2 regions of the Bacillus sp. MBGLi79 genome follow, and region 2 is predicted to be linked to the other one. Evidence: a T-box and tRNA genes for the amino acid it is inferred to sense, from the RefSeq annotation. Region 2 holds a T-box; the other holds one or more tRNA genes.
What was found. A T-box is a leader RNA that pairs with one kind of tRNA and senses whether it is charged. The one in region 2 lies ahead of thrS (threonine--tRNA ligase), so its partner is inferred to be a tRNA-Thr.

Region 1: it has a tRNA-Thr gene. The T-box ahead of thrS (threonine--tRNA ligase) is inferred to sense a tRNA for this amino acid. The anticodon was not compared.

The regions. Positions count from the first base shown of each region.
Region 1 covers NZ_CP026521.1:226,797-239,135, reverse strand. The annotation lists gene glmM (phosphoglucosamine mutase) at 1-1,198, opposite strand, end outside; gene cdaR (CdaA regulatory protein CdaR) at 1,217-2,659, opposite strand; gene cdaA (diadenylate cyclase CdaA) at 2,652-3,473, opposite strand; gene rsiW (anti-sigma-W factor RsiW) at 3,633-4,259, opposite strand; gene sigW (RNA polymerase sigma factor SigW) at 4,273-4,836, opposite strand; tRNA gene C1T29_RS01360 (tRNA-Gln) at 5,066-5,137, opposite strand; tRNA gene C1T29_RS01355 (tRNA-Tyr) at 5,142-5,226, opposite strand; tRNA gene C1T29_RS01350 (tRNA-Thr) at 5,248-5,320, opposite strand; tRNA gene C1T29_RS01345 (tRNA-Val) at 5,325-5,400, opposite strand; tRNA gene C1T29_RS01340 (tRNA-Glu) at 5,404-5,478, opposite strand; gene C1T29_RS01335 (2-thiouracil desulfurase family protein) at 5,658-6,113, shown strand; gene C1T29_RS01330 (GNAT family N-acetyltransferase) at 6,126-6,608, shown strand; gene murQ (N-acetylmuramic acid 6-phosphate etherase) at 6,718-7,632, shown strand; gene C1T29_RS01320 (MurR/RpiR family transcriptional regulator) at 7,649-8,500, shown strand; gene C1T29_RS01315 (PTS transporter subunit EIIC) at 8,527-9,894, shown strand; gene amiE (N-acetylmuramoyl-L-alanine amidase) at 9,951-11,276, shown strand; gene nagZ (beta-N-acetylhexosaminidase) at 11,304-12,339, shown strand, end outside.
Region 2 covers NZ_CP026521.1:4,429,337-4,441,675, forward strand. The annotation lists gene C1T29_RS22620 (site-2 protease family protein) at 1-370, opposite strand, end outside; gene C1T29_RS22625 (2-hydroxymuconate tautomerase) at 479-667, shown strand; gene C1T29_RS22630 (MarR family transcriptional regulator) at 710-1,129, opposite strand; gene thrS (threonine--tRNA ligase) at 1,249-3,165, opposite strand; T-box leader at 3,219-3,440, opposite strand; T-box leader at 3,472-3,693, opposite strand; T-box leader at 3,727-3,960, opposite strand; gene C1T29_RS22640 (MFS transporter) at 4,015-5,415, opposite strand; gene C1T29_RS22645 (Rrf2 family transcriptional regulator) at 5,412-5,882, opposite strand; gene C1T29_RS22650 (YwgA family protein) at 5,994-6,494, opposite strand; gene C1T29_RS22655 (HD domain-containing protein) at 6,530-7,831, opposite strand; gene C1T29_RS22660 (YuzB family protein) at 7,993-8,217, opposite strand; gene rsfA (prespore-specific transcription regulator RsfA) at 8,431-9,210, shown strand; gene C1T29_RS22670 (carboxylate/amino acid/amine transporter) at 9,354-10,244, opposite strand; gene ywfL (octanoyl-[GcvH]:protein N-octanoyltransferase) at 10,413-11,258, opposite strand; gene cysL (cysJI operon transcriptional regulator CysL) at 11,306-12,205, opposite strand.

The DNA of each region.
Region 1 (12,339 bases), 620 kb from region 2:
CTTTTTCAACTTCAGAAATAACTGCTTTTACTTTTTCATTTTCTTCAACTTTATATTTATCAGTCACTCTCACATTGACTAACAGCTGCGGGAACTTTTGCATTTCAGCTGCAAGCTCTGACAGAGGCTTGCCTGTTGCTTTCAAAGTGTTCATCAGCATAATAGCAGACAATAATCCGTCCCCTGTCGTGTTGTAATCAAGGAAAATAAGATGTCCTGACTGCTCTCCGCCGACATTATAGCCATCTTTTTTCATTGCTTCTACTACATAGCGGTCTCCGACAGCTGTCTGCACGCTTTTGATGCCTTCTTTCTCGAGCGCCTTATAGAAGCCGAGGTTGCTCATCACGGTTGAAACCACTGTATCATCCTTTAAGCGACCCTCTGATTTCAGGTGTTTTGAGCATATGTACATGATTTGGTCGCCATCAACGATATTTCCTTTTTCATCAACAGCAATCAGGCGGTCGCCATCACCATCGAACGCAAGGCCGAGATCGGCGTTTTTCTCTTTGACAAACGCGCTGAGCGCTTCAGGATGAGTCGATCCGACGCCGTCATTAATGTTTAATCCGTTCGGGGAAGTCCCCATTGTTGAAACATCGGCATCTAAATCAGCAAACAGGTGTGTCGCCAAGGATGACGTTGCGCCATGAGCACAGTCAAGTGCCACATGAATGCCTGTGAAATCTTCATCGGCTGTCTGTTTTAAGAATTGCAGATATTTTTGTCCGCCTTCAAAATAATCGTTAACAAGCCCAAGATCGGCTCCGACCGGTCTTGGCAGCTTATCCTCAGGTTCGTCCATCAGGCGCTCAATTTCAGCCTCCTGTTCATCAGAAAGCTTGAATCCGTCTCCCCCAAAGAACTTGATGCCGTTATCCTGCACTGGGTTATGAGAAGCGGAAATCATGACGCCCGCCTCTGCATCCATCGCTTTTGTCAAATAGGATACACCCGGTGTAGAAATGACACCCAGACGCATGACTTCTGCGCCAATGGATAAAAGTCCGGCGACAAGGGCTCCCTCCAGCATATGGCCGGAGATGCGTGTATCGCGGCCTATCAGCACTTTTGGACGTTGTTTGTCTTTTGTCAGCACATAACCGCCGAAACGTCCGACTTTAAAGGCCAGCTCAGGTGTAAGCTCACTATTGGCGACACCTCTTACACCGTCTGTTCCAAAATACTTGCCCATTTTGTAATCGCTCCTTTTTTATTCCGATGAGGATTGTGAATCCGCAGTGGATTCATCCTCATCCTGATCTTGGTTTTCGTCTTGGTTTTGATCGTTGCTGTTTTTATCAGTGTTCTTTGTATCTTCTTGCTGATTGTTCTTTTGATCATTTGTTTGTTTGTCTGTGTCATCCTGATTTCCTGATGTATTGCTGCTGTTATCATTCGTTGATGTATTGCTTTTTTTGGATGTCAGCTTGATTTTGGCGTTTTTCTGCCCCAAGGACCAGGTTACATTCTGAGGTCCGTTTACTTCAAGCTTCACGCTATGCTCCCCGTCCTCTAAATCTGAAACATTCACATACAATTCGATATCCGATTTTTTCAGTTTTTTTATATTCGCAGGAGAGCCTTTAGCCGTTATGTCTATCGCTTGTGATTCAGGATCAAGAAATTCAATGTTTTGTGAACTGCTCAGCCCTACAGTCTTGATAGAGACATTCTCAAACTTCTGATCCGCTTCACTATCGACTTCTATATGCAAAGTCACCTTTGACGGCGAGATTTTTTTGACGCCGTCAGGAAGCGGAATATCTGCCTCGATATCGGAATCCTTGTTAATTTTGCTTAAATCTAAGCTGACGCCATCAATAAATTCAAGAGAATCCAACACATCCTGTGAGCCGTAAACCGTTACCTCACTGGGGCTGGATTCAATTTTCGCTATGCTGACACCGTCAGGAAGGCTTCCTGTCCGTTCAATTTTAAAGGGCACTTTTTTACTTGGGCTTGTCACCGGAACGGTAATCTTGATGACCGAGGGCTCAACGTCGACAGGAAGCGCGTTTCCGTCTTTATCATAGACAGTCACTTTCGCTTCCTTTTCAATCGTTTCATCTGCGTTTTCCAAATTCACTGAAGCTTTGACAAGAGAAATATTATCGATCACATTTTTAGATCCGGTAATCTGCACATTTTTCGGACTGACAATCGGCTGCTCCGGAGAATAGCCTTTTTTCATCTTGCTTTTATTGTAGTACTCCACCTCTACAGGAAAGCTTTTGGTCGTCCGTTCCTGTATGGTCACTGTCGTAACAGACGGATTAATTGAGATTGTCAGCCCATCCGACACATTTTTGGCCTTAAGCTCAACCTTATGTGTGCCGGTTTTCAAATGTTCCATATCGGCGTATATTTCAAAGTTCTTGGTCTGCCTAGCCTTTTTCACGGCACTTGTCGAGCCTTTTATCGTGACATTAACCGTTTGCGGAACACCTGTCACGACGTAATTTTCATCATCATAATACGCTTTAACCGGAATATCGGTCAGAGTTGCTTCATCAGTTGTTGATGTCGGAAAGAAAGATTCACCCGGTTTTTTCGGAGTCGGTGCTTGGTTGCTGTTAACAGCCACATAAAGCAAGAGCGCGAAAAGCAGAGCAATGATTTTCACAGCCCAGCGGTTGTTTAAGAATTTATCCATTTTTCTTGCCCCTCCAATACCAGCGGATAGAAGAAGTGTCTCTGGTGTTTTTCTTAAACTCGGCTTCAAGCATTTCTTTCAGCGCTTCTTCTGTCAGCTCTCTGTGAAGGTCGCCGTTCTTTGCCACACTGACGCCGCCGGTCTCTTCAGACACAATAATCGTCAAACTGTCTGTTACTTCACTGATGCCGACAGCCGCTCTGTGCCGCGTGCCCAATTCTTTTGAAATAAACGGGCTTTCAGAAAGCGGCAAATAACAGGCGGCCGCGGCAATTTCATTATTCTTCATAATCACCGCACCGTCATGAAGCGGGGTGTTTGGGATAAAAATATTAATCAGCAGCTCAGAGCTGACTTTGGCATTCAGTGGTATGCCGGTCTCAATATAATCCCCCATTCCAGTATCCCGCTCAATGGTCAGCAGGGCGCCTATACGACGTTTCGCCATATAATTGATCGCTTTTGTGATGGCCTCAATCGTTTTCTGCTGCGCTTCTTCTACAGGCGTGCCGCTCCTTGAAAAAAAGCGGCCGCGGCCTAGCTGTTCAAGCGCTCTTCTCAGCTCAGGCTGAAAGATAATAATAATTGCTAAAAATCCCCATGTTATCGCTTGGTCCATCAGCCACTGAAGTGTGCTGAGGCCCAAATATTGGCTGGCCATACGAACAAGCACGATGACTACAATTCCTTTTAACAGCTGAACCGCTTTCGTGCCGCGTATCACCATAATCAATTTATATATCACATACCAAACAAGGAGAATATCAACGGCATTGCCGAGGTACTGCAAAAAAGGGATATCCTCAAAAGCCATTTCCTCGTCCTCCAAGATTTCAGTCATTTCGTATTTTGTGTTTTACGTGTTACGCATATGTACTTTACATAGCGAGCCCATTATACCACATATCGATTTAGCAAGTGAAATGTGTCAGCCGCTCAGCCCGCAAAAAAAGAGCAAAGCGGCTAACGCGCTTTACTCTTCTCCGTTCGGATTGAATGCATTGAGTACACTTTTCCCCGCAGACTTCATCTTGTACCATGTCCAGTCGAATAATTGATTGATTTCTTCAATTTGACCGGTGACTTGTCCAGCAGAGGCCATATACTTTTCGCCGTTCACGACGGTTACATCCCCGTCTATTTTGCCTTTAATAATCAGCTTGCCGTTTTTGACAGTGACATCACCTTTAACCGTCTCACCTTCCGGCACGGTCACAGTATGATTATGAACCACAAGATTCGGCTGCTTGGACACGCTGAAATTGTGGTCATTATGCCAGCTGTTAAAAAAACCTCCGCCCATCAAAATGATGAATACCGCAGCAGCTGCGATAACGGGATGGCTTCTGAACCATCTTTTCACAGAAGCTCTTTTCTTCTCCTTAGGCAATTTTGCCATGACATTAGCGGTAAAATCCGCGGGGGCTTCGACATGCGATGTGCTCCGTACGAGCGCTATAGATTTCTCCATCTCGTAAAAATGCTTTCTGCATGTCTCGCATGTCTCCAGATGTTCATTTAATACGTGTTCATCTTTTGGAAGGATATCTCCATCAAGATGCATATGCATAAGCTGCACAATTTGTTCAGGACAGCTCATTTCATCACCCCACTTAAAGATCCCTTAATTGTTTTCTAAGAGCCTCTCTGCCTCTGTGAATCCGCGTTTTCACAGTCCCCACAGGAATGTTTAGAATCTCCCCGATTTCAATTAATGAGAGTTCGTCAATATACTTTAATACGATGACTGTTCTGTATTTGTCAGGAAGCTTTAAAATTTTCTGCTGAATCGTGTTTGAGAGCTCCAGCGACACAACTGCATCTTCAGGCAAAACACCATCTGCGGCGATTTGGGAATACATGGTCAAGCCTTCTGTACCAGCCACCTCTGCATCGAGGTAATAATCCGGCTTCTTTTTGCGAATGCGGTCAATGGTCAAATTGGTCGCGATTCGATAAAGCCAAGTTGAAAATTTCCGGTTAATATCAAAACTGTCGATATTAACGTACGCTCTGATGAAAGCCTCCTGTGCAATATCCTCCGCCTCATGCACATTGCCAAGCATACGGTAGCAAAGCTGATAAATTTTATCTTTGTAAATATCTACGATGTCCGCAAATGCATCCTGGTCGCCTTTTTTGACTTGTTTAATTCTTTTTTTAATCATCATTTCCATATTTATCTAACCTCTGCCTTCACCGGTCTGTATGTATACGAGCTTCGTTTCAAAAGGTTTCAATTTTTTTATAAAATAAGTTTATCAAATTTTTGGCAGGGTGTAGATGGTAATTCGTGAATAAACTACCTTAACATATTTTTAAAATTATTATACAGACTGAACAGTTAGAAGTTGGAATGAATTTTAAAAAAGAAAAAAGACACCTTTTGGTCAAAGGTGTCTGTGACTGGGCTAGCTGGATTCGAACCAACGCATGACGGAGTCAAAGTCCGTTGCCTTACCGCTTGGCTATAGCCCAATAATGGTGGAGGGGGGCAGATTCGAACTGCCGAACCCTGAGGGAGCGGATTTACAGTCCGCCGCGTTTAGCCACTTCGCTACCCCTCCACATTAAATTTAGAAAAACAGTGCCGGCAAGAGGACTTGAACCCCCAACCTACTGATTACAAGTCAGTTGCTCTACCAATTGAGCTACACCGGCAAGATGGTGGAGGATGACGGGCTCGAACCGCCGACCCTCTGCTTGTAAGGCAGATGCTCTCCCAGCTGAGCTAATCCTCCAAATGGTGACCCGTACGGGATTCGAACCCGTGTTACCGCCGTGAAAGGGCGGTGTCTTAACCGCTTGACCAACGGGCCGTTGTGTTCTCGTCGAGCTGACAAAAGTTATTATATACAGGTCACCCCCTGTTTGTAAAGAGAAAAATTAAATTTTTTATTTTCAAACTTTTTAACTCCTTTTTTAACTGAAAAAGCCTCCCAACTAAAGTCATTTATTTTATGATAGAGACAAGCAAAGCAAGAGAGGAGAAACCAATATGATTCTAGTCAGTTCCTGCCTTGGAGGCATTGAGTGCAGATATAACGGCTCTCACGCAGCGTCTGAGAAAATCAGAAAACTCGTCGCTAAAAATAGAGCAGTCATGGCTTGCCCTGAACTTCTTGGCGGCTTTTCAACCCCCCGTGAACCCGCAGAAATCATAGGAGGCACCGGCGAGGATGTCCTCAATGGAACCGCAAAAATCGTGACAGCTTCAGGAGAAGACGTCACAGAGCTATATATGGAAGGTGCCGCGAAAACATTGGCTTACGCAAAAGAAATCAACGCCACTGCCGTCATATTAAAAGAAAACAGTCCATCTTGCGGAAGCGGCTTTATCTATAACGGCACATTCTCTGGCAAAAAAATCCCCGGCAGCGGAGTAACCGCCGCACTGCTAAAACAAGCGGGCTACCGCGTCATTTCAGAAAACCAGCTAGACGACATATTGTAAGGAGGCCACCCCATGACTCAAGACATTTCTTTATCCTTCTATAAGCCTGAACACTTGCCCGAGCTTCAATCATTCACGCTCACCAACGATGACAAACGCTTTACCTCCCTCCCGAAAGAGGTGCTGTCTCAGGCTCTGGGCATACAGGACCGATACCCGGTTGTCATCTTAAAAGACGATCTTCCAGTCGGTTTTTTCATTTTACATGCATCAAAAGAAACGCTAGCTTCCTATTCTAACAATCCATTTGCTTTACTGCTCAGCTCCCTGTCTTTAAACGCTGTGCATCACGGAAAAGGGTACGCGAAAAAAGCCATGCTTTTGCTTCCCTCTTTTGTGAGCGGATACTTTCCATGGTGCGACGAAATCATCTTGGCCGTCAATCATCTGAACATACACGCAAAACACCTTTATATGAAATGCGGGTTCATTGATAAAGGACGGCGAAGAATCGGGCCGCTTGGAGAACAGTTGATCCTTCATCATTTCTTATAGTCTTGAGTGAAATAAAATTTCAAAAATGTAAAAACATAGTTGAAATATCATAACAGAAATGAATATACTGAATATTGAGATATATCATTTTAAAACAGGGGGCATCCTCATGTCAGAATCACTAAACCTTCATCATCTTACAACGGAATCACGCAATAGCCAAACGGTTGAAATCCACAAAGCAAACACTCTCGGCATCCTCAAAATGATCAACAACGAAGATATGAAAGTCGCTGCAGCCGTTCAGGAGGTTCTCCCCGACATCAAAACAGCTGTAGACTGCGCGTATGATTCATTTCAACATGGAGGCCGGCTCATATATACAGGCGCAGGCACAAGCGGCAGACTCGGCATCATGGATGCTGTTGAATGTCCTCCCACTTACAGCGTAAGTCCTGATCAGGTCATCGGAATCATGGCTGGAGGCCCCGAAGCCTTTTTACAGGCAGCAGAGGGCATTGAAGACAGTGAAAAAGCAGGAGCTGAGGATTTAAGAAACATACAGCTCACGTCAAATGACACCGTCATTGCCATCGCAGCAAGCGGCCGTACACCTTACGCCGCAGGCGCCCTAAGATACGCCCGCGAAGTCGGAGCGCACACCATCGCCCTTACTTGCAATGAAAATTCCGTCATCAGCAAGGATGCGGACCACAGCATTGAGGTTGTCGTCGGACCTGAGGCCATTACAGGATCAACACGTATGAAAGCTGCAACCGCTCATAAAATGATTCTAAACATGATATCTACCGCTGTAATGGTAAAAATCGGCAAGGTCTACGAAAACTTGATGGTAGACGTCAACGTCAGCAACAAAAAACTAAAAGAACGCGCCATCAGCATCATCCAAATCCTTACAAACGTTTCATACGAAACAGCCAGGAAAACCCTGGAACAAGCCGATCATCACGTCAAAACAGCAATCGTTATGCTCAAAACCAGCACAGATCAGAAACAAGCAAAGACATTACTCGATGAAGCAAACGGTTTCATTGATAAAGCAATCGAAAATTACCATTCATGATAAGGAGAGAACTAGAATGGCAACAGGCGGTTTAGCGATCATCCAATCAATGAAGCATAAACTCCCTCCATCCGAGCGTAAACTTGCAGATTATATCCTAACCCATCCACACAAAGCAATCGAAAGCACCGTCAGCGAAATCAGCACCTTAGCCAATTCAAGTGACGCTGCCGTCATCAGGCTCTGCAAATCACTCGGATTAAAGGGATTTCAAGATTTAAAAATGAGAGTAGCGGGCGATCTGGCAAAGCCTACGTTTCAGGGCTACCGTGATATTGTTCCCCACGAGCCGCTGCCCTCTATTTCCGAAAAAGCGGCCGGCAATGCCATTCAAGCCATTCAGGATACTTCAGACCTGATGGACTACAAAGAACTGGAACAAGCGGTTTCTCTGCTTCTCAAAGCTCACACTGTGCATTTTATCGGCGTCGGGGCTTCCGGCATTGTCGCCAAGGACGCTCAGCAAAAGTGGCTTCGCATTCATAAACAAGCAACCGCGTTTACAGACACTCATCTTGTGGCATCTTTAATCGCAAATGCAGATAAAGACGACATCGTATTCGCCATTTCGTTCTCAGGAGAGACGCAGGAAATCATTGAACTGCTTGCCATGGCTAAGAAAAAAGGCATCACAACGATCAGCCTCACACAATTCAGTCAGACATCCGTCTCCGCACTGGCTGACGTCCCATTGTATACAGCCCATTCCAACGAAGCCTTGATTCGAAGTGCAGCCACTTCCTCCCGTCTCGCCCAGCTTTTTATGATAGATGTATTGTTTTTAGGCATGGCGGCTGAGCAATATGAAGAAACAACCAGCTATATCGATAAAACAAGAGAAGCCATACAATCTATGAGAAAAAAATAAAGCATCTTGAAGGGGAGGGGTTTTTAATGAGCAAAGAAAATAACTACCATCAACTCGCAAAGAAAATCCTCGAGTTATGCGGGGGGAAATCCAATATATCCTCATTTACGCATTGCATGACAAGGCTGCGTATTACACCTTACGATGAAAACAAAGCAGATGCTCAGGCTTTAAGAGCGCTTGACGGAGTATTGGGGGTCGTTGAGGCTGAAACCTTACAAATCATCCTCGGTACAGGAGTCGTCAATCATGTCACAACGGCTTTCTCCAAGCTCGTCTCAGCTGAAGAAGGTGTCGATGTGAATGAAGCAGCCGCCAAAAAGAAAGCCGATATCAATCGAAAGAACGCCACTCCTTTTAAACTTTTCTTACGTAAAATCGCCAGCATTTTTATCCCTCTTATTCCGGCTCTTGTCGCTTCCGGTTTAATTACCGGGATTACCAAAGCAAGTATTCAAGCCGGCTGGCTCTCTGCAGAATCACAAATTGCTGTTGTCCTGACAATCATCGGATCAGGGCTGTTCACTTATCTCGGCATTCTTGTGGGTATCAACGCTTCAAAAGAATTTGGCGGGACACCCGCTCTTGGGGCTTTGGCCGGGATCTTGATTATCAATCCGGAGATCGCAAAGATCAGTTTATTTGGAGAAGAGCTTCTTCCGGGCAGGGGAGGCCTGATCGGAGTCCTTTTCGCTGCTATATTCATTGCTTACACCGAACAATTTATTCGCCGCTTTATTCCTCAATCACTCGATATCATTGTCACACCCACCGTTTCACTGTTAATCACCGGAATCGTAACGTATGTCGTATTCATGCCTTTAGGCGGATTCATTTCTGACGCCATTACATCCGGCCTTCTGTCCATCCTGGACATCGGCGGCATCGCTGCGGGCTTTATTCTGGGCGCAACCTTCCTTCCTCTCGTCGTAACCGGATTGCATCAAGGCTTGACGCCTGTGCACATGGAACTGATCAATTCAATTGGCAATGATCCTCTGCTCCCTATTTTGGCTATGGGAGGTGCAGGACAGGTAGGCGCGGCCTTTGCCGTCTTCGTGAAAACGAAAAAAACAACACTGAGAAAAGCAATCGCCGGCGGGCTTCCGTCAGGCCTGCTCGGCATTGGGGAACCACTCATTTTCGGAGTCACGCTGCCGCTTGGCCGTCCGTTTTTAACGGCATGCTTAGGTGCTGGAATCGGCGGCGCCTTTCAAGCTTATTTTCAAGTAGCCACCTTTGCGATTGGTGTCTCCGGACTGCCGCTTTCCTTTCTAGTCCTGCCTTCGCAAATCATCCTGTATATCGTCGGGCTCTTCATTTCCTACGCGGCCGGCTTTTTATTGACCTATGCATTCGGATATAAAGATGAAATGGCTTCTCAGTTCGATTAAATTGTTTCTGTTTTAGGGATAGTAAACGGGATAGAAGCACAGAAAGGGGATAACCTGTGAAAACAAAGACACTGTTGTTATTCAGTGCCATTTTAACCCTATCGATATTGGCGCCAAATGAAACCTTCGCGCAAACAGCAGACAGCTTGGTTGAGCCGAAAACCATAAATGCAGCAACTGCACAATTCTCGACGAAGAAGCTAAGGAAGGTAGATCAGATGATAGAACGGGATATTGCAGCAGGATTTCCAGGCGCCGTTCTTGTCGTCGTGAAGGATGGACGCATCATAAAAAAAGAAGCATACGGCTACAGTAAAAAGTACGAAGGATCAGAGCTGCTGCGCCATCCGGCAAAAATGAAAACCCGCACGATGTTTGACTTAGCCTCAAATACAAAAATGTACGCCACAAATTTTGCATTGCAGCGCTTAGTCAGCCAAGGAAAACTTGACGTCTATGAAAAAGTTTCTGCATATTTGCCTGGTTTCAAGGATCAGCCTGGAGACCCCATAAAAGGAAAAAACAAGATACGTGTCATTGATGTTCTTCAGCACGAATCAGGGCTTCCATCAAGCTTTTACTTTTACACGCCGGAAAAAGCCGGCAAATACTATTCCCAGGAACGTGACAAAACGATTGAATATTTGACGAAAATTCCGCTCGATTATCAAACCGGGACAAAACACGTATACAGTGACATTGGGTATATGCTCCTCGGCTGTATTGTCGAAAAACTCACCGGAAAACAGCTTGATGGCTACGCGGAGCAAGAGCTCTACAAGCCGTTGAAGCTGAAGCACACCTTGTACAATCCGCTGCAAAAAGGCTTTAAACCAAAGCAGTTCGCAGCTACTGAACGCATGGGCAATACACGTGACGGCGTTATTCAATTCCCTAACATACGCACAAACACGCTGCAAGGAGAAGTGCATGATGAAAAAGCGTTTTACTCAATGGATGGCGTGTCTGGCCATGCCGGATTGTTCTCAAATGCAGATGATATGGCCATTCTGCTGCAAGTCATGTTAAACAAAGGATCATACCGAAACATTTCTTTATTTGATCAGAAAACAGCTGACTTGTTTACAGCACCTTCAGCAACAGATCCAACATTCGCTCTTGGCTGGCGACGGAACGGAAGCAAAAGCATGGAATGGATGTTTGGCCCTTACGCCAGCGCAAATGCTTACGGGCATACAGGCTGGACGGGGACAGTTACAATCATTGATCCGGCATACAATTTAGGCATCGCATTGTTAACAAATAAAAAGCATACCCCAGTTGTTGATCCAGAAGAAAATCCCAACGTCTTTGAGGGTGATCAATTTCCAACAGGCAGTTATGGAAGCGTTATAACCGCGATTTATGAAGCAATGGAATGAATGATTAGACGATAGGAGGAAGTTTCTATGAAACCTGTCTTTCCGCTTATCCTTTCAGCCGTTCTTTTTCTTTCATGTTTTCTCGTGGCTAACCAGAAAGAAGCCACTGCATCTAAAAGTTCAATCGATGCCAATCAGATTGTCAATCGTATGTCATTAGATGAAAAACTCGGTCAGATGCTGATGCCTGATTTTAGAAATTGGCAAAAGAAAGGCGAGTCCTCACCGCAAGCCCTTACGGAAATGAATGAGGAAGTCGCCAGCCTCGTCAAGAAATATCAATTCGGAGGCGTCATTCTTTTTGCAGAAAATGTAAAAACAACAAAGCAAACGGTCCAGCTGACAGACGCTTACCAAAAGGCAAGTCCCAAAATCCCGCTCATGCTTAGTATTGATCAGGAAGGCGGCATTGTAACGAGGCTAGGGGAGGGCACTAATTTCCCAGGGAATATGGCGCTGGGCGCAGCCAGAAGCAGAATCAATGCGTATCAGACCGGCAGCATCATTGGAAAAGAGCTCTCGGCCTTAGGCATCAATACAGATTTCAGCCCTGTCGTAGACATTAACAATAATCCTGATAATCCTGTAATCGGCGTACGGTCATTCAGCTCCAATCGAGAACTGACATCACGACTCGGTTTATACACGATGAAAGGGTTGCAGCGGCAGGATATCGCCTCTGCCCTCAAACATTTCCCGGGACATGGAGACACGGACGTTGACAGCCATTATGGACTGCCGCTCGTTTCCCATGATCAAGAACGGCTTCGAGAGGTCGAGCTCTATCCTTTTCAAAAAGCAATTGATGCCGGTGCTGATATGGTGATGACAGCCCATGTTCAATTCCCTGCCTTTGACGACACCACATACAAAAGCAAACTCGATGGATCGGACATTTTGGTTCCAGCTACACTTTCGAAAAAAGTGATGACAGGCCTTCTTCGTCAGGAAATGGGCTTTAATGGGGTCATCGTTACCGATGCGCTCAATATGAAGGCAATCGCAGATCATTTCGGACAGGAAGAGGCTGTGGTCATGGCCGTAAAAGCTGGTGTCGATATGG
Region 2 (12,339 bases):
CCGCAAGCATTTCCATTCCGTACGCATGCATCAACACTAACAAAAAGAAACCGATAAAGGCAAGAATCAGGTTACTGACAGGCCCGGCTATAGATACGAGCACACCGGCAAGCCGTGGTTTCTTAAAGAAGCGGCGATTAACAGGAATGGGACGCGCCCATCCAAAGCCGGCCACCAAAATCAAAATGGTACCGAACGGATCAAGGTGCTTGATAGGATTCAGCGTCAGTCTTCCTTGTTTTTTCGCCGTATCGTCACCAAATTTGTATGCGACATAAGCATGGGCAAGCTCATGCATCGTAAACGACACAATTAGCGTGATGACGAGGTATGGCATTAAAGATAACGGATAATATAAAAAACGGTCCAAGTGAGATATCCCTCTTTCTCAAAATGCAAGAATTTACTTTATTCAGTATACTATAAGAAGCCTCTTTTTCTAAAGAGAGGAAACGAGATAAAGGAGGATTCAGCACACATGCCATACGTAACTGTCAAAATGCTCGAAGGCCGTACAGACGAGCAAAAGCGCAATCTTGTTGAGAAAGTAACAGAAGCCGTAAAGGAAACAACCGGCGCTTCTGAAGAAAAAATTGTTGTCTTTATAGAAGAAATGAGAAAAGACCATTATGCCGTTGCAGGCAAACGCCTGAGCGATATGGAATAATCTCTATAAAGCCGGCGCTTCGCGCACCGGCTTTTTCTATCTCTATTGAGCCAGCTTCGCAATAATCGCCAAGAACGTCTTCTTCTCTTCGGCTGTTAAACGTTCAAACATCCCGTCAATCAGCTGCTGGCGGTTTTCGATCATTTGTTCAGCCGCTCCCCGGCCCGATTCAGAAAGCGTAATCCATACGGTACGGCGGTCATTATTATTTCTGGATCTCTCAATAAACCCTTCCTGCTCTAAATGATTCAGAGCTGTAGTCGTGGCAGAGGGAGACAGTGTGACCTCCTTCAAAATATCCTTTATGGTGCAGCTCCCATGTCTGTATATGATCCGCAGAATAAATCCTCTTACATTATTCACGTGTTTCGGAACGGTGGCTTCATCTAATTGCTTCGTGCTTTTCAAATATTTTGTAAGTGCGTGATCCAGCAAATTTGCTTCCAGTTTGTCATGGTCCATGTCAATTTCCCCATTTCGAGATGCATTCATAACATACGAACGATATGATTTACTTATTATTTTACTGATTCCGAATAGGGAAAGTCAAAAAAGCAAAATGTGAATTCACAGCTTTTATCCTACATGCCTCGATTTTCCACCTGTTTCACAAGCTTATCTTTGAATGTCTGAAAAGAAACGTGTTCATTCTGCTGATGTCCGAATTGGCGGACGTTTACCGCATTCTCCTGCTCCTCATGATCTCCAAGCACCAGCACGTACGGGATTTTCTGCATCTGCGATTCTCTGATTTTATAGCCGAGCTTCTCATTGCGCTCATCAATGCCGGCTCTTATCCCCGCCTGCTTCAGCTTCGCCTGCACCTTTCTGCAATAATCCAAGTGTACGTGCGAAACCGGTATGATTTGAACCTGGATCGGTGCGAGCCAGACTGGAAAAGCCCCGCCGTAATGCTCAATCAAAATACCGAAGAAACGGTCAATCGAGCCGAAAACCGCTCTGTGGATGACAACGGGACGAACCTTTTCATTGTGTTCGTTGATATATGCTAAATCAAATTTTTCCGGCATTTGAAAATCAAGCTGAATTGTCGCACATTGGTGGCTCCGTTTTAGGGCATCTTTTATGTGGAAATCAATTTTTGGCCCGTAAAACGCCCCATCGCCTTCATTGATCTCATAAGAGAGGCCAAGCTCCTCAAGGACGCGTGCTAAGGCACGCTCCGACGCTTCCCAAAGGCTGTCATCGCCTAATGAATCCTCCGGGCGAGTCGAAAGCTCAACTGAATACTCGAAACCAAATGTCCGATATACCTCATCAATCAGCCGAATCGCTTCTTTGATCTCACTCTCAATCTGATCCTCCCGAACGAAAATATGGGCGTCATCCTGACAGAACGTCCGAACGCGAAGCATTCCGTTTAAAGCCCCGCTGTATTCATGGCGATGCACCTGTCCGAATTCCGCCATGCGAATCGGCAGATCCCGATAAGAATACAGGCTGTTTTTAAAGATGAGCATATGGCCGGGACAATTCATCGGCTTCATTGCAAACCTTGTATCATCTACTTCTGAGAAGTACATATTGTCGCGATAATGATCCCAATGGCCTGACTGCTCCCATAACCGCTGATTCATCATAAACGGCGTACGCACCTCATCGTAGCCGGCATTTGTTTGCAGTTCACGCGAGAAGCGTTCCAGCTCATTGCGGACAATCTGCCCTTTCGGCAAATAAAACGGCATCCCAGGCGCTTCTTCAGAAAACATAAACAGCCCTAACTGTTTGCCGAGCTTGCGATGGTCTCGTTTTGCCGCTTCTTCCAGCATATGCAGGTGCGCATCCAAATCTTTTTTCTTTTGAAACGCAACCCCGTACACCCGCTGCAGGACTTCATTTTTGCTGTCTCCCCGCCAATAAGCGCCTGATACTCTTGTCAGTTTGAACGCCTTGATCATTCCTGTAGAAGGAAGATGCGGCCCGCGGCACAGGTCAATGAATTCTCCTTGCTGGTACAGCGTGATATCCTCCCCGTGCGGAATATCCTTTAAAATCTCAAGCTTGAGGCGCTCGTCTTTTTGTGCAAACAGCTCTTCAGCTTCTTCGTAAGAAACCTCTATACGTTTGATTTCAAGGTTCTCATTTATAATGTGTTTCATTTCTTTTTCGATAGCCTCTAAGTCTCCTGATCCCAAGCTTTTCTCCAGCTTCATGTCATAGTAGAAGCCGTCTTCAATCACAGGCCCTACCCCCAATGACACTTCGCCGTACAGCCGTTTTACTGCTTGAGCCAGCACGTGCGCTGATGTGTGGCGAAGCACCTGCAAGCCTTCTTGTGAATCGAGTGTGACAATCGAAAGCTCAGCATCCTCCTCCAGCTTGAAACTGAGATCAACAAGCTTGCCGTTGACCTGACCTGCAGCCGCCTTCTTTTGCAGACTGGAACTGATCGAACCAGCTGCTTCCTTGATTGTGATGCCTTTCGGATATTCCTTGATCTGTCCGTCCGGAAGCTGAATGTGTACATGTTTACTCATTTTAAAACACTCCTTATTCATTGTTGTATATAAAAAAACACACCCGTCCCGCAGATAGGGACGAGTGTGTGATTAACCCGTGGTTCCACCCAAGTTCCCGACAAACACGATGTTGTCGGCTCGGTGCTGTAACGCAGCATAGACGGCATTGGATACTTTAGTTCCCCAATGCTGCTCAAAGGCGGTAAATGATATTCCTAAGCTGGGAAGCTCTCACCTTTTCTTTCCTCTCTGAAAACCGTAAAAATCATTCATGTCCTTTTCATCGCATATATTCAATTCATAAAAAAACACACCCGTCCCGCAGATAGGGACGAGTGTGTGATTAACCCGTGGTTCCACCCAAGTTCCCGACAAACACGATGTTGTCGGCTCGGTGCTGTAACGCAGCATAGACGGCATTGGATACTTCAGTTCCCCAATGCTGCTCAAAGGCGGTAAATGATACTCCTAAGCTGGGAAGCTCTCACCTTTCCTTCCCTCTCTGAAAACCGTAACTATCATTCATGTCCTTTTCATTGCATGTATTTAATTCATAAAAAAAAACACACCCATCCCTCTAAAAGGGACGAATGTGTTGATCATCCGTGGTTCCACCCAAATTCCCGATCAATTCAATTACACATGGTGATCGGCTTGAAGATGCTGTAACGCAGCATGACGGTATCAGATACTTGTTTTCCCCGATACGGCTCAAAGGCGGTAAGCTGCTTTCTCTGCGTTAGGAAGATTTCAGCTGTCCTTCCCTCTCTGGAAACCGTAAAAAGCATCTCATGTCCTTATCAGTGCCTGTTGTTTCAATAATTTTTTATATCTTACTATATATTCCCACAAAGCGCAATCAGTGATTTACATTTTTTCTGACGCGGCAGTCCCGTTATGGGCAGCCAGAAACAGCCATACAAGCAATGCAGCGAGGCTGTACGCCGCCCCCATCATCAAAAATGTAAACCCGGCACCGGCGTACCAAGTGGCGGACAGATGAATGATCACCCCGGTTATCGCTACGCCGACCAAAGCTCCGATTTGCCGGTTTGCATTTAACGCCGCACCGGCAATGTTCGCATGCCTTTGCCCGGCAGCCTGCATGATCACAGTTGTCATGGCAGGAACTGTAATACCGGTACAGAGGTTCATGACAGACATCAAAACCGCCAGCTGCCAATAAGGAAAATCCGGAGAAATCAGCACAAACAACAGCAATGCAATGATACAGCTGACCGCCATTGAGACAAACATAAGCTGCCCGGCTTCAAATCGATTCGCCAGACGGGCGAACAGCAGATTGCCGATCACGAAGACCGCCATCATCGGCAGCAGCTCAACTCCGGCCATGAAGGAGTTTGCGCCTCCTGCTTCCTGCAAAAAAAGACTCATCATAAACATGCCGCCAAAAAGAGCAAAATTCAGCAAAAACCCGATAAATTGGGCCGCTGAGAAACGGCCGTTTTTATATAAGGACGCCGGCAGGATGGGTGTTTTCGCAGAAATTTCCCGCAGCAAAAACAGCACAAATGTCAAAATCGCTGCAGTACATGCTAGAAGAATCACGGGCGAGCGCCAGCCCGCTGAAGGCCCCTGTATCAATGCATAGGAAAGAAAGCCGAGAGCCATCATGCCAAGCAGATGCCCGGTGATGTTCACGCGGCCGGTTTTTCCCGGGACGCGGCTGAGAATTCGGTAAGCTGAAATGAGCGCGGCAGCCCCCAACGGCACATTGATCAGAAAAATACTCTGCCAGCCTGCCAACTGTACCAGCATACCCCCAATAAAAGGCCCAAGGGCTGAAGCAGCAGAAACAAGCGCGGCCCACAGTCCAAACATTCTCGCCCGCGCCCGTTCATCAGGGTAAGAGGCAGCCAAAAGACTGAGTGAGCTTGGCATAAACAAGGCTGCGCCAATTCCCTGTATAAGACGTCCGGCAATCAGCATCTGCCCATTAAAGGATGCAGCGCATAGACAAGAGGCGAGAACAAAAACAGCTAAACCCAGGATATAGATCGCCTTCGATCCGAAACGGTCGGCCAAGGCTCCGCCCGCCAGCAGAAGTGACGCAAAAGTAAGAATGTACCCGTCCACAACCCACGTTACACCTGAAAGTGACATTGAAAGAGTGTTTTTCATATCCGCCATCGCCACATTCACAACGGTTACATCAAGAGTAGCCATGAGAAAACCCAGAGCGAGCACGATCAGTACAGATATTCCTGTTGATGAATCTGTTTTGTGTAAAGATCCGCTGTTTTTCATTGCAATTGCCCTTTCATTTGCTCGTTTATCCAATCATCTATTTTTTCAAGATCATACAATTCCCCTACTCTGTCCATGACATGCTGCAAGGACTCTTCTTTCATGAGATTGGCCCATTTATCCTCGATTTCCGCCATGACTGTCTCCAGCACACAGTTTTCACCCTCGAATACAGATTGCAGCAGACCTTTTCCCTGATACATCGAACCTCTGCCTTCGACCGCTTGATAAATATCATAAAGCGTAATGTCCGCCAAAGGCTTCGTTAGGGTAAAACCGCCCTTCGTCCCTGGCAAGGATTCTGCCAAACCTGCTTGAACCAATGTTCTCATCAGCTTCTTCAAATAAGACGGAGACACGCGCAATCGCTGGCTTATTGCCTCTGACGTCAAAGAAGCCTGTACAGGCAGCCGTGACAGTAAAAGCAACACAGAAACCGCCTGCTCCATCCCGGATTTCATTTTCATCATACACACTCCCGATTCATTATGGATAACTATTATCCACAATAGATCCCTTAGCGGCTTTTGTCAATAAAAAAAGCAAAAGAAACGGTTCATTTCTTTTGCTTGGTATCCTTAACAAATCTGCTTCAGTTCCTCTATGTATTGAAGCGCTTCGTCATATTCTTCATTTGTATATTTTTGCTTGCTTTTGATTGTAAAGACTTTTTCTTTCTTTTCCTCATCCTCAAGCCCGTCAAAGTAAAGGATCGTGGAAACCAGCTCTAAAAACCGTGATGAACGGCTGTTTACACTGTCGATATAGCCTTTCATATCCGGCATGTTCAGATCAGCATGGTCTAAAAATGCGGAGCCTGTCTCAGTAAGCGAATACCGGTATTGAAAGTAGCCGCCCTTTTTTTCCTTCACCTCATGCAGAAATCCAAGGTTGCACAGCTCTTCAATCTGGAGCGTCAGTTCCTCTGAATATGGTCCGTAAAAGTGAAAATCATATTTCTCATAGAAAGGAAACTGCATTTTCTTGGCGATATAAATCATTTTCTGCAGCTTCTTTCGCCCGATGATTTCTCCAGAATCCGAGAACACCTTCATCAGTTTTGCATGTTCTTTCAACAAATTCCCGACATCTCCTTTTTCCTTCTTTCCAATTTCTATGTCAGTCCCAGCAGCTGCCGGATTTTCATTTTCGCTTCCGGATGTTTAGAGCCGTCACAAATCAAGTCCTTTGGATAGTACAGCTTGTGGTCCGTCCGCCGTTTACCGGAGATGGATTCCACAATAGCCGACTGCCTGGACAGCTCTTTAATTTGGCCGTTTTGCGTCAAGAGATGGATCGGCAGACGCTCCTCTTCCTCTCCCGGCCGGTAAAAATCGTATGGCAGATCTGAAGAAGAATCAACGACCAAATAATAGCTCGGATCGATCCCCGCCTCTTTGAACAATGACGTCAGCTCAAAATAAGCCGACATTTCTTCATTCGGATTGAATTCAACGTATTGGAACAGCTGGCGGTTAATGAATCTGCGGCACAAGTCGGATAAAATCGCGTCTTCTTCATCCTCCCAGGCCTGGAAGTAATACAAAATAATAGATTCATCCAGCTTTACATAATCCTCCAGTGTCAATTTCCCCTCAAAAATAGAATAAAAATGAACCGGAGCGTGAGTGAAGACATAGCCTTCATCATGCAGCTGCTTCGCCCTGTGAAGAATCTTCGTTAAAATGACCTCTGCACTTCTGGTCACAGGATGGAAGTAGACCTGCCAGTACATTTGGTAACGGCTCATGATATAGTCTTCGACAGCGTGCATTCCGCTTTCTTTAATGACGATCTGATCCTCGCGCGGCCGCATCACCCGAAGAATCCGCTCCATATCAAAATGGCCGTAGCTGACGCCCGTATAATAGGCGTCACGCTGCAGGTAATCCATCCGGTCTGCGTCAATTTGACTCGAAATGAGGCTGACCACTTGCTTGTTTTTATATGTTTTGGCAATGACTTCAGCAACATCCTGGGGGAAATCCGGGCTCACCTTTCTGAGCACCTGGTTAACCTCCGTGTCTCCCAAAATGATACCTCTTGTAAAATCTTCGTGGTCAAGGTGAAAGACCTTTTCAAATGAATGCGAGAACGGCCCGTGCCCGAGATCATGAAGCAGCGCCGCGGCCAAACAGAGTTCGCGCTCACTGTCATCCCATTCAGGGCGGCCTTTAAAGACGTCATCAACCATTCTCCTGACAATTTCATAGACACCGAGAGAATGGTTGAACCGGCTGTGCTCAGCCCCATGGAACGTCAAATAGGTCGTGCCGAGCTGCTTAATTCTGCGGAGACGCTGAAATTCACGGGTTCCGATCAAATCCCATATCAGCTTGTCCCGAACATGAACATAGCGGTGCACCGGATCTTTAAACACTTTTTCTTCTGATAATTTTCCATTTGGATACGCCATCGTCATTCCCTCTTTTTTTTAGCCGTGTTTCTATTATATCGACTCTATTCTTTGAAAACATCCTTGAATTTGCCCGGCGATTTGTTCCATCTTCATGAAAAACACATCTTGTGAAGCAAAAAAGCCTGACCTGAGGGCCGAGGCTAAGAAAAAATATGTTTTTACTTTTTTATTTTCTTTTTTACTTTGTCAATCAGCTCATCCTCTGTCGGAGCTGACAGCGGGCGATTGTTCACAAAAGCAAATGATTTTTTCCGTCCGGGCCCGCAATAAGATTGGCATCCTACCTCAACCTTTGCGTCCGGGTCCACTTCTTTCAAACGCGGCAGCAATGTTTTGATATTAGTGGCTTGGCAATCATCACACACTCGAAATTCATTAGCCATGACGTACGCTTCCCTTCATTTCTATGTTCATCTATGTGAATAACCTAAAATCACGTTTCAAAAAAATCACATCACTCTTCATTTTACAAGGATTCGACTGTTCCTGCAAGCCGCTCCATCCTTCGTATCTCCTATTCTTTCAGCCAATTTGTATAAATATTTTCCAACCTGGACATTCTAATACCATGAAAAGAAAAATGGGAGTTGAGATAAATGACAAAACAACGACAAGACGCTTGGTCAGAGGAAAACGATCTGCTTTTAGCTGAAACAGTGCTTCGGCATGTGAGAGAGGGCAGCACTCAATTGAATGCATTTGAAGAAGTCGGCGATAAATTAAACCGGACATCCGCAGCCTGCGGATTCAGATGGAACGCGGTGGTCCGCCATCAATATGAAAAAGCGCTTCAGCTTGCGAAGAAACAGCGAAAACAGCGGATGAGAGCGCTTGGAAAAGGGCAGCCTGCGAAAAAAAGACTATTATATCAGCCTCCTGCCGTTGATCCTGAAATCATTCAAGAAACCGCTGCAGAGGAACCAGTCAAAACGGATGCACCATCTGCCGAAAATGAGCAGCAGCCTTTAATGTCTGGCGAACATATGCCTTTTGTTGATGAAAGCTTTAAGGAAGAGTTAGCTAGTCTATCACACTTATTGTCTCCTCAAACGCCTGCAGCTGCGCCTGAGATGACGATGAATGATGTGATCCGCTTCCTGCAGAATTACGAAGGCAATAACGAGCAATCATCAGCATTAAAAATGGAAAATGAACGTTTAAAGAAAGAAAACCAGGAGTTGCAAAGCAAGACGGAGCAGCTTGAGGCAGAAGTTCAAAAGCTTGAAAAAGATCAAAAAACGATCCAAGAAGATTATGAAACCTTGGTGAGAATTATGAACAGAGCCAGAAAGCTAGTTTTATTTGAAGAAGATGAACATGCCTCTCCGTCCTTCAAAATGGACAGGAACGGCAATTTAGAAAAGTTAGCGGAATAACAAAGTGAAATCCCAAAACGAGCGGCTGTTTTGGGATTTTCGCCATGTGCAAAATCCCCTTTTCTATTGAGAAAAAAGGATTTCCTCATTTTGCAGCCGGATCAGCTATTCTTGTAAAATGAGGCCAAGCTTATGTGAATCTATTAAGACATGTGAGCTGCCTCGGCCGTTTTATGTTTCCGAGGCGCAGCAGAAATGACCAAAAGCCCCAGCATCATAAGTGCAATGCCAATCCACGAGGAAGGCGAAAGCATTTCTCCTATGAAAAACACGCCAAGCAATGAAGCAGTCAGAGGTTCGGCTAAAGACAGCGTGACCGCCGCCGAGGCCGGAACCCCGGTAAGCCCTTTCGCAAACAAAAAATATGCGGCACATGTTGCAATTAACCCGATGTAAAGGCTCGTTCCCAGTCCTCTAGGGGTCAATATCCACGAGATATCTGACTGCCATAGTAGCGGCGTCAGCAAGATGGCGCTGATCATAAAGACAACGGCGGAAGTCGCTCGCGGAGGCTGGGTTTTCATCATCGCTTTACTGATGAGCGTATAGCCCGCAAAAGAAGCACCTGCTCCAAGCGCCATAAGAACACCACCCACATCAATCCGAACATTGGAACTGTCGGAAAACAGAAGCCAGCAACCCGCTAAAGCCAGCACGGTCGCAATCCACCAGGAGTTTCGCGGGCGTTTCTTCAATACGGCCCACTCAAGGCTCCCGGCAATGATAGGCGCACTGCCGATGGCAATCACAGTTCCCACCGCAATTCCCGTTTCTTTAACAGCTGTGAAAAACAGCGGCTGGTAACATGCCATACAAACAACGGCTAAACATATGAGCGGCCATGACCAATTTTTCACGTGAAGCTCCCGGCTGATCCAAACCGCAAGCAGCATGGCGCTTCCTCCTATTAATAACCTGAACGCTCCAAATGCCAGCGGTGTGGCGCTTTCTGGAGCCAACGCCTGAACGGTTCCCGTGGTTCCCCAGAAAAAAGCCGCAATCAATACAAAAAGGCTGTAAATATTCCCTTTCATCTGCCTCTCCCCTTTAATATGGATGCTGATGTCATTTTATCGTTTTTCTATTTGTCACGGTTATCTGTATGTAAGAAGGATTTATCTGAAAATAAGATCTTTGGGGGTAAAATGCCGCTTGAGATAAAAAATGCATGCCGGCATATACAGCCGGCATGCGAAGAATGTTCACCCAAATACCTTTGCATTCCGCTCAGCCATCCGGACGAGGTTTTTCTCAAATTCCATTTCCTCGTCAATGGACAGTCCCGCTGCGTATAGATGGGTACTTAACGCTTTTAGTTCTGTCAGTAAAGCGAACATTAAATCTTGTACGGAGATGTCTGTTTGCAGAAGCTCACTTAAGGACGCCATCGTTTCCGGACGTATTTCCGGATAGACGCCTTTTTTATCATTTTCTTTATCCTTCAGCGCCGCTTTGTAGAATCGTCTGATCAAGTCGGCCCTTTCACTGCCGCTTTTATCCGCGCAGAGATAAATTTGAACAGCGACTCCGCCGCGAACGCGTCTCTGGGAGATGCCGGCGAACTTTTTGCCATTTATGCTAAGATCATAGCTGCCGGGACAATAAGACCCTTCAATTTCATAGGCTTCGATCTTTGCGTTGTACGGTTTCAGCATTCGTCTCATCAGCTCAACCATCGCTTCATATCCTTTGTCTATATCGATGCCTTTCTTTTCGTCCTCGAATATGAGAGAGATATTTAAAACACCTTCATCCAATACGACAGCAAGACCGCCGGAATTGCGTACGATCACACGGTATCCTTCACTCTCCAGCAAGGAAATGCCCTCCTGCAAAAATGGGAGGCGTGTATCCTGTATCCCGAGGACAATCGTATCGTGGTGCACCCATGAGCGCGCTGTCGCCGGCGACACGCCTTTTCCGACAGACATGCACAGCGTATCATCCATTGCGAAGGATTGCTTCGCATCAAATAAAGGGCCGAGACTGGATTGGTCAATGACTCTCCATTTCGGCTGCATCAGTAAATCAATCGGTTGGTTTGCCATCTATGTAAAACCCTTTCATGTTAGGCTTATGAACAAAAACTATTATATCATTTCAGTCGCTGCGATTGATAATTGCTTTTCAGCATCGTAATAAAAATTTCTTTGTTTTTGGTATTCTCCATGAGAGGAGAATGGATGTAAGACAGCTTGCGCTTTAACGAGAAATCTTTAATATGCAGAATTGAAATGTCGCGGTGAATCAAATCCTTATGGAGCACGCTTCTGGATAGAACCGAGAGTCCCATGCCGCTGATCACCGCTTCCTTTACACCTTGGTTGCTGCTGATGGTGAACATTGATTTCGGCCGAAGTCCATTTGAACTGAGCACATGATCGAGAAATTCTCTCGTCCCGGAGCCTTTCTCCCTTGTCACCCACGCTTCGTTTTGCAAGTCGCTGATTGAAATATCTCTTCGTCCGGCCAGCGGGTGCTGATTTGGAGCGGCAATGCACATTTCATCCTCCATGAACGGCTCAATTTCCAGCTCATTCTCGTTTGTATGTCCTTCGATCAGCCCGATATCAGCCTGAAGCATCCGCACACGCTCGCTGACCTCCTCTGTATTGCCAATCATGACATCGAGATTCAGCTCTGGATACAGCTTTTGCAGCTGGGCCAATAGCGGCGGAAGAATATACTCTCCGATTGTAAAGCTTGCAGCGATTTTCAATTCACCCTTCACATAGTGATGATGCGCATAGATTTCAGCCTTGGCTTGTTCGTAGAGAAACACCATTTGCTTTGCTCTTTGATATAAAATGTCTCCTGTCGGCGTTGTCGTAAAGTGTTTTGGCGACCTGTTCAGAAGAGCCGTTTGAAATTCTTTCTCAAGATTTTTGATATGCAGACTGACGCTGGGCTGGGAGATCATCAGCTTTTCCGCCGCTTTTGTGAAGTTTTTTTCTTCTACCACCGCTATAAATGTTTTCAGCACGTCGTAATACAAAAACCCCACCCCTGTCATTAATGAAATATATGGTTATGATTAGTTTTCTTTATTGTACTCATATCATCCGTCTTGGTAAAGAAGGCTATACGGAAGCGCAAAAAAGGCAGCCCTCAGTCGAGAGCTGCCATCGT